Regions from separate parts of the Bacillus sp. FJAT-27231 genome, predicted to be linked through region 2. Evidence: riboswitches for the same ligand, from Rfam matches in the RefSeq annotation. Region 2 holds a riboswitch; the other holds the start of a gene.
What was found. A riboswitch is a leader RNA that binds a small molecule or an ion and turns the genes downstream of it on or off. The one in region 2 is predicted to bind FMN.

Region 1 (7,456 bases), 350 kb from region 2:
ATTGGGCACACGATCATTCTGTCCATCACGCGACAAGTAGCAACCTGGACAAACGCGGTACAGGTGATATTTGGGTATTGACCGTTGAGGAATATAAAGAAGCTTCAACTAAGACAAAAATAATGTACCGTTTGTACAGAAATCCGTTTGTTATGTTTATTATTGGTCCGATTTACGTCTTCGGGATTACCAATCGTTTTAACCGTAAGGGGGCAAAACGCAAAGAACGGATGAATACGTATGTAACGAACCTAGGGATCGTCGCTTTGGCAGCACTTTTATGTTGGGCTATTGGCTGGCAAAAATTCCTGCTGGTTCAGATGCCAACTTTTATGATATCGGGATCCCTCGGAATTTGGCTGTTTTATATTCAGCATACGTTTGAGGATTCTTATTTTGAAGAAGATGAGCATTGGGAATATGTAAAAGCAGCAGTTGAAGGGAGCTCTTTTTATAAGCTTCCAAAAGTCATGCAATGGCTAACAGGCAATATTGGTTTCCATCATGTTCATCATTTAAGCCCGAGAGTCCCAAACTATAAGCTTGAAGAAGTGCATAATAATACTGAACCATTGCAAAACGTTCCAACCATTACAATGGCAACAAGTCTTAAGTCGTTAAAATTCCGCCTATGGGATGAAGAAGGCAAAAAATTTGTTGGTTTTAACCACTTAAAAAAAGCTTCTAAAAGCCAAGTATCAGCGCGGCTAAGAACGGATTAAACAAACTTCCCTTAATCGATGATTAGGGGAAGTGTATCTTGCAGAATAAAAGTGCAGACTCGCGCAACGGTTTTGTGCAGAGGTCAGCACTTTTTTTAGTGCCAAATATACTTATGGACTCCACAGTGAGGTACATTTGTAAAAAGTAAGGGGAAATGTTATATAAAATTGAAAAAGATAGTCGGTATATTGTTAATAACATCAACGCCTCTATACGTGTACTTTGTGTTCTGCCAAAAATCGAAAGCGAAGAGGGCGGTCAGTGTTTTATCCTATCCTTATCGAAAAATTATAATCAAGTACGACTGAAAGTCCTATTTTTATGATTTTCTTATTAAGCTAAAGGGGCATTTCTGTAATAAGCAGGAATGCTTTTTCGTATTGTGCTAACAAGTGCAGTTTAATGGAATAAGAAGTTTTATCATAACTAGGTTAATAACATTAAGAATTATCATATGGTGAATATAAATTTGTTAGAGTTAAGATAAAAAAGATTTCAGCTTTAGCTTGGAATCCTTTCTAAATTATATAAATTTATTCTCTTTTCTGAAGTGTTTTAGCAGTATAATAGTATTGGTATTTGTACAATGAAAGATTTTTGTTAATATAGATAAAAATTGTAAATTGATTCTAATTTGATTATAAAAAGAGGTGCAATATGCAACAAAAATGGTATCAAAAATCATGGGGGGTTATTTTATTACTCCTTTCACTACTTATTTTATTAACTAGTTGTTCACAACAAAATAATACGGAAATCCAAAAAAATACAACTCAAGAAGTAAGCAAAAAGATAGCAACCACTGTTGAAAGCAAGAAAAGTATACCTGACGATGAAACTGAAAAAACGACTAGTGAAAGCGTAGTCAATCCAAGCGTTTCTGCCACTAGTACATCAACGATAACAAGTGTTAATGGTGACTTTGACTACAATAAATATACACTAATTGTAGTAGATGGCGGTGATATGTCAGGTTATAGAAAGCCGAATGTCAGAGTTGATGTCGGATTTGGTGACAGGGAATATTGGGCTTTTACAAATGAATACGGTCAGCTAATTCGTGTTGAGGCGAAAAATATCATACTTCAAAATCCGGCTACTGATCATGTATTGTCATCAGGAAGATATTACTCTGATGAAGCGAATGTTCCTGGTACAGAGAGTCCAACCTTGGATCAAGGGCATGTGATTGCTGACTCGCTTGGGGGAGTATCAAACGCATATAACATTACACCTCAGGACAGCATTCTCAATAGGTATGGCGATCAAGCTTATATGGAAAAAGTGATTCGAGATGCAGGAGGTTGTACTGATTTCGTAGCAGTGATTCAATATCCAAATACTGAGACGCAAATTCCGAGCCATTATAAATTCACATACAAAATTCAGGGCAGAACCATTACAGATGAATTTGACAATGTAAACCCAGATGAAGTGAACAAAAATTTAGGGAAAACGACAGGTACGATCAGTACGCCACCGAAAACAGATAATGTACCTGCAGCCGAAACAAAAAATAGTAATGAAGATGTTAGTAAAGTGGATACCAATCATAACGGAAGTGTTACTATCGCTGAAGCCAAAGCTGCTGGCTTTAAAATGCCAATTACGCGAGATTCATGGCTCTATAAATATATGGATGATCGAGATGGTGATGGTTTAGTAGGTGAATAAATGGGGGTATGCGGCGATTCTTTTCTTCTTAAACTAACGGATAGGTTAGTGGAATAAGAGACTATGATAAAATAAAGAAGATAGTGTGGTTAGAGGTGCTGGTATGAACAAAATTTTCATCATTGATGGAGAAAAGTTTTCTGATTTTAAGGGTTTTTGTAAGGAGTTTTCAAATGTAGTTCTCTCTGGAAAACATGAGTGGAACGGAAATCTAGATGCGTTTAATGACATTTTGTATGGTGGTTTTGGAAATATAGAATCTGGAGAAGAATACACAATTATTTGGAGAAATTCTGTTAAATCAAAAAGAGATTTAGGATACGAGGAAACTATTATTAAACTGAATGAAATATTGAAAAATTGCCATCCGACTAATAAAGAAAGAGTGATTCAAGAAATAAGAGATGCAAAGATGAACAAAGGTTCAACTATATTTGACTGGATAGAAGAAATTATCCTTGATAACGAAATATAACACTGATTATAGAGTAATCCTTATTCAGCTAACGGGGGCTTTAGGTCAATAGGATTTATTAAAGTCATCAAACTTTGTTATAGAAATCATAAGAGTAATTTGAAAAAATCCTTCATCTGTTTGCACTAGAAGGGATACCAGACAAACAAAGCGAAACTCCCACTTGTAAAATGACAATAAAGTTATTTAATTTTAAAAGCTCAAACAAGCATAACCCCGTTCTAAATTTAAGACGGGGTTAAAAATATGTTATTTAATTTTTGATATAGGGTATTTCATTACACTGGAAAATATAACAATAAAGTCGTTTAAAAATCTAAGTTTTCTTCCATAATCGCGCCCGTTTGCGGAAGAATTAAAAAATCTTTAAAAATTTCATAACCTTATTTTAAGGACATATTTACAGCTTCAAAAGCATGTATGTAGGTTGTGTCAAATAGAGGAACAACAGAATCCTCCGGCTTTACCAATAACCCAATTTCTGTACAGCCTAATATAATCCCTTTAGCGCCAGATTCGATTAAACCTTGGATAACTTTTTTATAATAATTCCTTGATTCATGATGAATCTTACCCAAACATAACTCTTCGTAAATAACCTTGTTTACAATCTCTCTTTCATTGTCATTTGGCACAATAACTTGTATACCGTTAAACTCCAAGCGTGATTTATAAAAATCCTGCTCCATTGTGTACCTTGTGCCTAGTAACCCAACAGAATTAATTCCTTTCTCTTTAATTTGGGCTGCTGTTGCATCTGCGATATGCAAAAGGGGGACATTAATTTTTGACTGGATGTCATCTATAACTTTGTGCATCGTATTAGTACAAATGACAATAAAGTCAGCTCCTCCCTTTTCCAAAGAACGCGCAGCATTACCTAACATTTCACCGGCCATCTCCCAGGCGCCTTCTGATTGGTAACGTTCAATTTCATGAAAATCGACACTATATAAAAGACATTTCGCTGAATGTAATCCCCCTAATCTTCTTTTAACTTCTTCATTGATAATCCGATAATATTCAACAGAAGATTCCCAACTCATTCCGCCAATAAGACCAATAACCTTCATTTTATCCTCTCCATTATCCTTTTTTATCTTCATGATTAGCTTCGATTAACCTACAAACAACTCCTTTTTTTATTCAACAAAATGTCCCGATTGTTGAATAGCATGACTGACGTTTTTAAACAACTTTATTGTAAATTAAACAACTTCATTATCTCTGTACACCACTGAATCCAGTTTCTTCAGCGGGAGTTTTCATTTATTCAATTCATCTTTGCCAAAGCCTTATCCATCTGTTTCTCATTCGCTTTAACCTCATGACTATTCACATCATCCACGCCTCTGTATGTATACTTTGTGTTCTGCCAAAGATCAGAAGTGAAGAGGGCGATCGGCGTATTGTCCTGTCCCCTCGCATCTAACTAGCCTTGGCAAAGTATAATAATGTGGAAGACAATATGGAAATTACCTGTCGAAAAGAACAATAAGGAAGGTATTCCCTTTTGTGTGAAGAATTATATCTATAAAATATACAAAGGAGAGACTATCAATGTCATTAAATAGTATCAAAGGCTTCGAAGAGTTAGACAACTCTCTATTTGAGAATGATATAAATCTTCGGTGTAAAAAACGGGCCTTTTTCTAAAGCATTCCGAGCCAGTTGAAGGGGTAATGCTTTTTCTTGTATTAGAAGACGGATCGTTAGTTGAACTAGCAGCACATCAATTAGAAGAGTCATTTGAAATAGTGCCACTAGCAATAAATACGTAAGGGGAAAGTGTTCTATTCTATTGGGGACCATGGGGACCAAATTCATCAAAAATCCTCTTTTTCAGTCCAAATTAATCATAATCAGAACATTAAAAACCTTGACACAATCACAATTCTAGAGAGATAATAAGACATAACTTGAATAGGTAATCCTTCGGGGCGGGGTGAAATTCCCCACCGGCGGTGATGAGCAGAGGCTCTTAGTCCGTGACCCGCGTTCGTTTTGAGGCGGTGGATTCGGTGAAATTCCGAAGCCGACAGTGACAGTCTGGATGGGAGAAGGATCACGCATTTTAAAAATTGGTTTTTAAGATGCTTATTTGGCTATGCCTTTTACGCCCCGTATATTTTATATATACGGGGCTTTCGTGGTTTATTGGCTGTAAACCATTCATTGGACGAAAATATCATATGAATAGAGAGAGGACTAGCGAAATGTTAAAGGAACAATATATGGAGTTAGCCTTGTCGCTTGCCGAGGGAGTTAAGGGACAGACGTCGCCGAACCCGCCGGTCGGTGCGGTAGTCGTGAAGGATGGCCGCGTGATCGGGATGGGTGCCCATTTAAAAGCAGGCACAGCTCATGCGGAGGTTCATGCTCTCCGTGCTGCTGGGAAAGAAGCAGAGGGCGCTGATTTATACGTTACGTTAGAGCCTTGCTCACATCATGGAAAGACGCCACCTTGCGCGGACCTTGTCGTTTCCACGGGAATTAAGCGGGTGTTTATCGCAACGATGGATCCGAACCCGCAAGTGAGCGGAAAAGGTGTTCAGAAGTTAGAAGCTGCCGGAATCGAAGTGGAGATTGGCGTTTGCCAAGAACGGGCAGACCGCTTGTTAAAACCATTTTTTCATTTTATTCAACATCAAACCCCATTCGTCACAATGAAAACAGCCATTACAGCCGATGGCAAAACAGCCGCCTACACAGGACATAGCCGCTGGATAACGGATGAGCCGGCAAGAGAAGATGTTCATTGTCTCAGACATGAGCATGACGCAATTTTAGTCGGTGTCAATACCGTTCTTCAGGACAACCCACTCCTTACCACCCGTTTGCCCCACGGAGGAAAACACCCCATTCGAGTCATTTTAGACACTCATTTACGTACACCTATTACAGCAAAAGTAATTGAAAACAAACAAGCTGATACGATTATTATTTGCGGCTGTGACGCCTCTGTTGAAAAGGAAGAAGCGTTAACCGCTGCAGGAGCCGATGTGATTCGCTTGGAAACAGCTGATGTCCACATTCCTCTTTTGTTAAAAAAGCTAGGAGAAGAAGGCATTATGACGCTGCTTGTAGAGGGCGGCGGTGAAGTGAATGCTTCCTTTTTCCAGGAAAAAGCTTTTCAACAGATGATCATTTATATGGCACCTAAGCTGATCGGCGGCAAAATGGCTCCTACACCTTTTGGGGGAGAAGGATTCCCGACGATGGATGAGTCTATCCCCTTAACGTTTGATAAGGTCGAGATGATCGGACAAGATATTAAGATTACGGCTTCACGGAAAGAGGGGTGACAATATTGTTCACTGGCATAATAGAAGAAATCGGCACGATTGAAGAAGTGCTCGCCCGGACCCAGTCGCTGCAGCTGACGATTGCGGCTTCTAAAGTGTTGGAGGATGTCCGCCTTGGAGACAGCATTGCAGTCAATGGCGTCTGCTTGACTGTCACTAGTTTTACCGCTGAGCGTTTTACAGTGGATGTCATGCCGGAAACGTTCCAGGATACCTCCTTAAGTAAAATAAATCGAGGATCAAAGGTGAATTTAGAGCGAGCAATGGCAGCAAACGGCCGTTTTGGCGGACACTTTGTTTCAGGCCACGTAGACGGTGTGGGAACGATAACGGGTAAGAAACAAGTTGAAAATGCTCTTTATGTGGATATTGCTTATCCGTCTGAGCTCGCGCCATATTTGATGACGAAAGGATCAGTAGCGCTCGATGGCACGTCGTTAACGATCTTTTATGTATCTGAAAAAGAATTAACGATTTCGCTCATTCCACATACGCAGGAGGAAACGATTTTAGCGAAAAAAGCAATTGGTGATCCGGTAAATATCGAATGCGATATGCTCGCAAAATATGTAGAGCGCATGCTGAATCGTAAAGCAGAAAAACCAGCTTCAAATGTAACGATGGAGCTATTGGAAAAACACGGCTTTGCCTAACCACATAAACGAGGTGAAAGAGATGTTTGCATCGATAGAAGAAGCACTGGAAGACCTTAAAAAAGGGAAAGTCATTATCGTCGTGGACGATGAAGATCGTGAAAATGAAGGTGATTTTGTCGGCCTGGCAGACTTTGCCGATGCTGAAATGGTGAATTTCATGGCAAAGGTAGGCCGCGGTCTTATTTGTGTCCCAGTGGAAGAGGAAAAAGCAAAACAGCTCGGTTTGAATATGATGGTCGATCATAATACGGACAGCCACGGCACAGCTTTTACTGTGAGCATTGACCACGTATCGACTCACACGGGCATCAGCGCCTTTGAACGGGCGACGACGATTCAGGAAATGATGAAGAAAGATGCTACACCGGCTGAATTTAAACGGCCAGGCCATATTTTCCCGTTAATTGCGAAAAAGGGCGGCGTTTTAAAGAGAGCGGGCCATACGGAAGCAGCAGTGGATCTAGCCCTGCTCGCTGGACAGCAAGGTGCAGGTGTCATTTGCGAAATTATGAAGGAAGATGGCACGATGGCCAGACTTCCAGATTTATTCTTGATGGCAGAAGAGCTCGATTTGAAAATCGTGACGATCCAGCATTTAATTGAATACCGCCGCAAGAAGGAAG
Region 2 (7,456 bases):
ATTGTGCAAACAGGGAGGAATTCAGGTGGATAACGAACTGAAAATTTTAGTCGTTGATGATGAAGAAAGGATACGCCGTTTACTGCGGATGTATTTAGAGAGGGAAAACTACGAAGTAGATGAGGCGGAAGATGGAGAAGCGGCTCTTGAGCTTGCGTTAAATAAAGAGTACGATTGTATATTACTCGATATTATGATGCCAGGAAAAGACGGCATCGAGGTGTGCCGAGAGCTGCGGGAAAAGAAGTCAACGCCTGTTATTATGTTAACAGCAAAAGGCGAAGAGGCAAACCGTGTGCAGGGATTTGAAGTCGGCACCGATGACTATATTGTTAAGCCGTTCAGCCCTAGAGAAGTTGTTCTTCGGGTAAAGGCACTTTTAAGAAGATCGTCGCCAACCTCTTATTTGCAAACAGATACGAAGTCAAAAGACTTAATTGTCTACCCTCATTTAACCATTGATAATGATGCTCATCGTGTGACGGCAGATGGAGAAGAAGTAAACTTAACGCCTAAAGAATACGAATTACTTTACTTTCTTGCTAAATCACCAGATAAAGTATTCGACCGGGAGCACTTATTAAAAGAAGTGTGGCATTATGAGTTTTTTGGTGACCTTCGAACAGTAGATACACATGTGAAGCGCCTGCGCGAAAAATTAAATAAAGTGTCGGAAAAGGCATCAAAAATGATTGTGACCGTGTGGGGGGTAGGTTATAAGTTCGAGGTAGTGAATGAATGAAACTTTGGAGAAGTGTAGTAGGGAAGCTATGGATGACCATTTTACTGCTCGTTTCCTTTGTTCTCTTTTTTCTGACGATTTTGCTATTAGAGTTTTTTGAGAACTATCATACAAATGAAGTGGAAAGAGAATTATCGGAAACAGCTGTAAAAATTTCTAAAGTGATCTCTGATCATGAAAACAAAACAACAGGGATGGAAGTAGCGTGGGAGTTAGTGGATCGACCTGTTCACGTCATTATCGCCGAGAATAGGGAGACGTTTCATTACTCACCGAGTGATCCGGCTTCTAAAAGGCTTAAACAGAGTGAAATCGTGAATGACCCTACACTTTCCCGTGTGTTTACAGATAAAAAGAAAGTAAAAGCGGAGCTAGAGGTAGACGAAGACGGCCGGTCTAATCGCCATGAGAATTCGATCGCCATTGCCGTTCCCTTGAAAATGAATAAGGGAGAAGATGGTGCAGTTATTATTTACCAATCACTTGAAGTGATAAAAGAAACGTCCCATCAGACAACGAAGCTAATCTTGCTCGCTGCTGGCATTGCTATATTTTTGACAACCATTTTCGCGTTCTTTTTATCCACAAGGATCACGGCTCCATTGCGCAAAATGCGAGAAGCGGCAAATGAACTGACAAAAGGAAACTTCGATACGACTGTCCCCATTTTAACAACAGATGAAATTGGTGCGCTTGCTACTTCATTTAATCAAATGGCGAAACAGCTAAATCATAATATCCATGCACTGAATCAGGAAAAAGAGCAGTTAGCAAGTATTTTAAGCAGTATGGCGGATGGCGTCATGACCTTTAATCGGGATGGAACTATCCTCATTACCAATCCGCCGGCAGAGCGCTTCTTGCAAAATTGGTATTATGAAGTAGGAAAAGAAAATCCAAAACAAACGATGCCTTCGCTTGTCGAGGATCTTCTCAAAGAGGCTGTTCAAACAGAAACAGAAAAGATTGGTGAGTTCTCATTGCAGGGGCGTTCTTACGTTATCATTGTTAGTCCGCTGTATAATGGAAAAGCGGTCCGTGGAGCAGTGGCTGTCGTTCGTGACATGACGGAAGAACGCCGCCTTGATAAGTTGAGAAAAGATTTTGTTGCGAATGTGTCACATGAACTTCGCACTCCCATTTCAATGCTTCAGGGATATAGTGAGGCCATTATTGACGACATTGCCGCTACTGAAGATGAAAAAAGAGAAATGGCTCGAATTATTTACGATGAATCGCTGCGGATTGGCCGGCTTGTGAATGAGCTGTTAGATTTAGCTCGTATGGAAGCAGGGCACATTTCTTTAAATCTGGAAGAAGTTGATTTCCCAGCTTTTATTAAGCGGGTGACTGATAAGTTTCAAGGGCTTGCAAAAGAAAAGCATATTGACCTGACATGGCAGATTCCTAGCGAACAAGTCATCGTTAAATTGGATCCAGACCGAATTGAACAAGTCTTAACGAATTTAATAGACAACGCTTTACGCCATACACCAGAACACGGTTTCGTTAAAGTGAGCTATGAATACAGGACAGACGGTCACCATGTATCTGTGCAGGATTCAGGAGCAGGCATCAGCGAAGAGGATTTGCCCTTTGTATTCGAGCGCTTTTACAAAGGAGACAAAGCGAGAACGAGAGGCCGTTCCGGAACAGGGCTCGGACTTTCTATTGCTAAAAATATTATCTCTGCCCATAATGGCAGTATCAAAGTGCAGAGCAAATTGGGACAGGGTACTATATTCTCATTCCGGTTACCAAGAGAATAAATGCTTCTAGCTTTTATGATGTTAGGGCATGAGCATTCAGTCTGCCAGTCGTGAAGAAAGTGAGTGCTTGTCAGCGGCCTGCAAAGCATTTGCGGCTTTTATCGTTTATCTAGAAAAGTAGTCATACTGGAAACACCTTCCGTCATACAACTAATAGGGCAGTAAAAAAGCAAGTTGGAGGCGGTACAACATGAAAGACTACGTGAAACGTTTTATGATCGCTTTGCTTATGGGGGTATGTGTTAGTTTGCTGATGATCGGCGGAGGGCTTGCCCAGTCAAAAAGTGAAAAGAAGCAGTCTCAGGTTCAAACTGGTGATCTAGAAGGCACGATTGGAATGCTACATACAAGCAAAACTGTTTAGCGCAAGTATGGAAATAGCAGAAGCTATTAGCTGTGTCGGACGTCTGATCAAGTTTACTTTATTCACTGATCGTTTGGTCTTTAGGCATAGCAGTTGGCTGTCAGAGACATAAGCCATGAAAAAGCGAGCGTTTGTCAACAGCTTGAAGCAAGGGGATCCCCTTGCTTTTTTTTTATAAGGTTGTTATCATTTAAATAAATCTATTAAGCTTCTCTTGTCGCGATGGCATAAGAATCTTAGTGGAAAAAAATTTTATATTCATCTTCGGGGCAGGGTGCAATTCCCGACCGGCGGTATGGAAAGAATGCTTTCCGAGCCCGCGAGCCGAAAGGTTGATTTGGTGAGAAGCCAAAGCCGACAGTATAGTCTGGATGGGAGAAGGTGAAGGTCTGCCAACGTTCAAAAAGTGCAGATTTGAACGTTTATTTGAGTATGACTTTTCTCCCCTAAGCGAGCAGCTTGGGGGATTGTCGTTTCTCGAGGGTTTTGGCAGCCTTTCTTCTTATGAATGATGAATGAGAAGAAGGAGAGAATGATCGTGAGAAAAATGAATATTCGTACGCTGACGTCTGTGGGGTTATTAAGTACACTGTCTTATCTATTAATGCTGTTGAACTTTCCAATTCCCCCATTCCCGAGCTTTTTAATGATTGATTTCAGCGATATACCTGCACTAATCGCTGCTATTATCTTTGGGCCGCTTGCAGGTATTATGGTCGAACTAGTGAAAAATGTAATAGACTTCTTTATGACGGGGAGTCCGACAGGTGTACCTGTTGGCCACTTAGCTAATTTCGTTGCTGGCATCACGTTTATTCTTCCAGTTTATTATGTATACAAAAAATTTGAATCGAAAAAAGGATTAACCTTTGCTTTAGTAGTGGGTACATTGTTTATGGCGATGATGATGAGTGTGTTAAATTACTATATTATCCTGCCGGCCTACACGCTTTTCCTAAACGCACCAGCGATGAGTGCTCCGGAAACGAAGCAAATGGTTGTCTCCGCTATTCTGCCCTTTAACATTGTAAAAGGAGTTCTAATGGCTGCTCTATTCATGTTAATTTACTCCCGTATTCATGTGTGGATGCGCAAGCAGGCAGCCGCTTTATAAAAATAGAGTTGTAGGAAGAAGCTCCAAAAGTCCCGTTCGTGACTTTTGGAGCTTCTTTTTTATCTATCTTTTTTACCGGATTATAGTCCGAAAGAACTTGAATGTTGCATGGTGAATAGTATAATTGTTCGTGGAAGGCGTTATAAAATGTTAAAGAGATGATAGGAGGGATGAAAGTGGGCTTTTCGGTAGCAAAAAAATTGTATACAGGTTTTATTGCTGTGTTATTAATCTTAATGGCAGTGGGAGTAATCGGCTATTTGGCAGCTATGAAGCTTAATAACGACTATGCTTTCTTGCTCGATGACCGTGTGAAGAAAGTAGAAATGATTAATGAACTTATTAGTATAGAAAAAGATATATCGATCAATTCGCTCACTTATTTTGCTTTTTCAGAACAACGAAATTTAGAGGAGATCAAGAAAAAGCAAAAAGAATTTGCCGACATACATAATGAACTTAGTCAAATAATTAAACAGCCCAACAACAGGAAAATATTGAGCGAGTTGGAAGAAGCGGGAAGCCGGTATAGCGACCTTGTTTTTAAGGTTTTTGACAGCCAGGAGAAGGGGTTGCAAGCTGAGACAGCTGAATACGCAGATGAGGCTAACAAGGCAGAAGAGGTGTTTAAGAACAAAGCATTAGAGTTAAAAGAAGTACAGGTATCCTTGATGAATGAAACGAGGAATGATTTAAACGGTTTTGTTCGTGCGATGAAGATATTTCTCATTATTATGGTGGCCGCAGGTGTCGCTTTAGGAGGAGTCATTGCTTATCTAATCGGAAAGTCCATTACAGTTCCTGTCAAGAAAATGACAATAGCTCTCAATGAAGTGGCCGCTGGTAATTTACAAATAGAAAAAGTGAGAATAAGAAATAAAGATGAAATCGGGGAAATGGGTGCAGCCTTTAACGAAATGACTGAGGATTTGCGGACTATTCTTAGCCAGGTGAATCAGTCTGCCCTCCAATTGTCCGCTCAGTCTCAGGAGTTGTCAGCCAGCACTGAGCAAAGCACAGCCTCTTCACAAATGGTAGCAGGGGCAGCAGAAGAAAATATGAGGGGAAGCAGTGAACAGCTGGAGCTTGTCAGCAAAGTGGTCGTTTCCATGGAGGAAATGACAGAGGGAATTAAGCAAATTGCCAAAAATAATGAAGAGATGCTTTATTCCGCAGAGGCGGTAGAAGCCCTTATTTCAGAGGGAGAAAAAGCTACGGAAAATGTATCTAGCCAAATTGAAGACATTCACTCTTCTATGCAGGAAACAGAAGAATACATGAGTATTTTAGAAAAGCATGCAACGGAGATTCAAAGGGTCACCGGCTTAATTACGGTCATTTCTGAACAGACAAATTTGTTAGCTTTAAATGCTGCTATTGAAGCAGCACGAGCAGGAGAAAATGGCAAAGGATTTGCTGTGGTAGCGGAAGAAGTACGAAAGCTTGCGGAACAATCCAAAACTTCTGCTGCTGATATTGAAGAAATGGTAAAAGAAATTCAGAAGGACACGAATTTAGCTGCTAGTTCGATCGGAACAGCAAGCCACAAGATCGAAGAGGGATTATCTGCTTCGGAAACATCACGTAACGTATTCAAGAAGATAACAGATTCCGTTAAAGAGGTAGGAGACAAAGTGGAGACCGTGGCTGCTGCTGTGGAAGAGCTGGAAGCGATGACAGGATCTATTGCTGAAAATGCTAATCAAGTAAGAAAAATAGCTGAAAAGACGGCTGCCACAGCGCACGATTCAAGCGCAGCAACGGAGGAACAATTAGCGGCTATTGAACAAATAACAGCAAGCACCCAAGCTTTAGCGACAATGGCGGTAGAGCTGCAATCTGAAGCAAGTAAGTTCAGAGTGTAAAGACAAATTTCTATACAATGAGCAAGAACCCGGTAAGGCTTGTTCGCCTTACCGGGTTCTCATTTCCTATTATTCGTGCTTTAAAGGATCGCCTTCAAATGGCTCGTCCGCCACTTTAATAGAATCAGTTGGGCAGCCTTCAAATGCGTCCTGCATGTCTTCTTCTAATACTTCTGGTACTGGCGTATTTCCTTCGTTATCATCTAAAATTACGAATGCAAGGCCTTCATCATCGTAATCATAGATATCAGGCGCAGCTGCACCGCAAGCACCGCAGGCAATGCATGTATCCTGATCAACAATTGTATACTTTGGCATTTCAAAACCTCCTAAAATCTATCCAAGCTATGTGGCATTTGTATATCCACGCTCGTTTGAAAACTTCTTCCCTCATTGTATATCCGATTAGTTTTCTTTTCAATCATAATTTCTTAATAAAAAAATGATAAGGCTTTCATTAGTAATTCCTCCACATACGAGGAATTTTGACAAAATTCATGGTAAAATAGATGAAAGTATGAAAAGGGAGGAAAGGTATGCCTTTTCTACAGGTACTTTTATTGATGATGATTGATCAAATAAATGGACAAAGAACTTCTTCAGCTGTTTTTCATTTGTTAAAGGGAAAAAAGTCCTCCCAAACGATACAGGATGCCAAGCTATACCACTTAGATAAATGGTTTCAAACGGCACCCTTTCTTGAAAGGGAGGCGTTTGAGCGTTTCATTCATAATCTGGCTGATCATAGGCTTATTGAATTTGATCCTTTAAACCATGTTAATATTACGGTTTTGGGAAAAGAAAAGTTGAAGACTCTCTCTGCAGCATTGCCATCACTGACGTTCTTAAATGGCTGGAAATTGCAGGATTGCGCAACCCTTTTTTGGAAAAGGCTCTCTTTAGCTGTTCAGGTGGCTTCTCACTTACTTTACCGGGATCGTACTTATTTTCCAGTGTCTCGAGATGAACAAACTCAAAGGTGGCTAAAGTCATTTTTGGCAGCCAGGCAGTCGTCTAGAGAAGAGTTAGCGACACATCTTTATGAAGAACTGATAATGCTTCTGAAGGAACAACAAGCTGATGATCCGCTTATTCTCGTTCTCCGGCTTTCAGGTAAAAAGCGGACCGGTAAAACAACAGCCCAAGCAGGAGAACTGCTTAATATAGAAAGCACTGAATATTGGTATCGCTTTTTAAATTTATTGCATTTTGCAATCCAGCATATTATTCAGCATGCCGCACATTTTCCACTATTATTCGCCATGGTACAAGATATCTATGAACCAGTTGTGTTAACACAATCGACAAGAAGAACAGTCGATATGTTAAAAAGCGGCTTCACGATTGAAGACATCATTGCGAAGCGGCGCTTAAAGCGGAGCACAGTCGAAGATCATATCGTAGAGCTGGCATTTCATTATCCGGATTTCTCCATCCGGCCTTTTGTCAGTGAAGCGATGGAGGAAGAAGTGCTTAACATAGCGGCAGTGCTTTCTAATAAACGAATAAAGCCGATTAAAGAGAAGCTGCCGGACGTCTCCTATTTTCAGATTAGACTCGTGCTAGCGAAATATAGCAAATAAAGGAAGATGACCATGGATC

Region 1: linked by a shared signal. The riboswitch ahead of ribD (bifunctional diaminohydroxyphosphoribosylaminopyrimidine deaminase/5-amino-6-(5-phosphoribosylamino)uracil reductase RibD) and the one ahead of AC623_RS12545 (ECF transporter S component) in region 2 are both predicted to bind FMN.

What each region holds. Positions count from the first base shown of each region.
Region 1 covers NZ_LFZU01000001.1:2,273,785-2,281,240, reverse strand. The annotation lists gene AC623_RS10715 (fatty acid desaturase) at 1-722, shown strand, start outside; gene AC623_RS10710 (DNA/RNA non-specific endonuclease) at 1,381-2,397, shown strand; gene AC623_RS10705 (barstar family protein) at 2,501-2,872, shown strand; gene AC623_RS10700 (aspartate/glutamate racemase family protein) at 3,256-3,945, opposite strand; FMN riboswitch at 4,800-4,941, shown strand; gene ribD (bifunctional diaminohydroxyphosphoribosylaminopyrimidine deaminase/5-amino-6-(5-phosphoribosylamino)uracil reductase RibD) at 5,089-6,177, shown strand; gene ribE (riboflavin synthase) at 6,183-6,830, shown strand; gene AC623_RS10680 (bifunctional 3,4-dihydroxy-2-butanone-4-phosphate synthase/GTP cyclohydrolase II) at 6,853-7,456, shown strand, end outside.
Region 2 covers NZ_LFZU01000001.1:2,619,319-2,626,774, reverse strand. The annotation lists gene AC623_RS12555 (response regulator transcription factor) at 26-742, shown strand; gene AC623_RS12550 (ATP-binding protein) at 739-2,511, shown strand; gene AC623_RS21520 (hypothetical protein) at 2,702-2,875, shown strand; FMN riboswitch at 3,132-3,262, shown strand; gene AC623_RS12545 (ECF transporter S component) at 3,414-3,989, shown strand; partial or broken gene AC623_RS22345 (MCP four helix bundle domain-containing protein) at 4,148-4,912, shown strand; gene AC623_RS22340 (methyl-accepting chemotaxis protein) at 4,886-5,854, shown strand; gene AC623_RS12535 (ferredoxin) at 5,924-6,172, opposite strand; gene AC623_RS12530 (helix-turn-helix domain-containing protein) at 6,391-7,437, shown strand; gene AC623_RS12525 (RecQ family ATP-dependent DNA helicase) at 7,444-7,456, shown strand, end outside.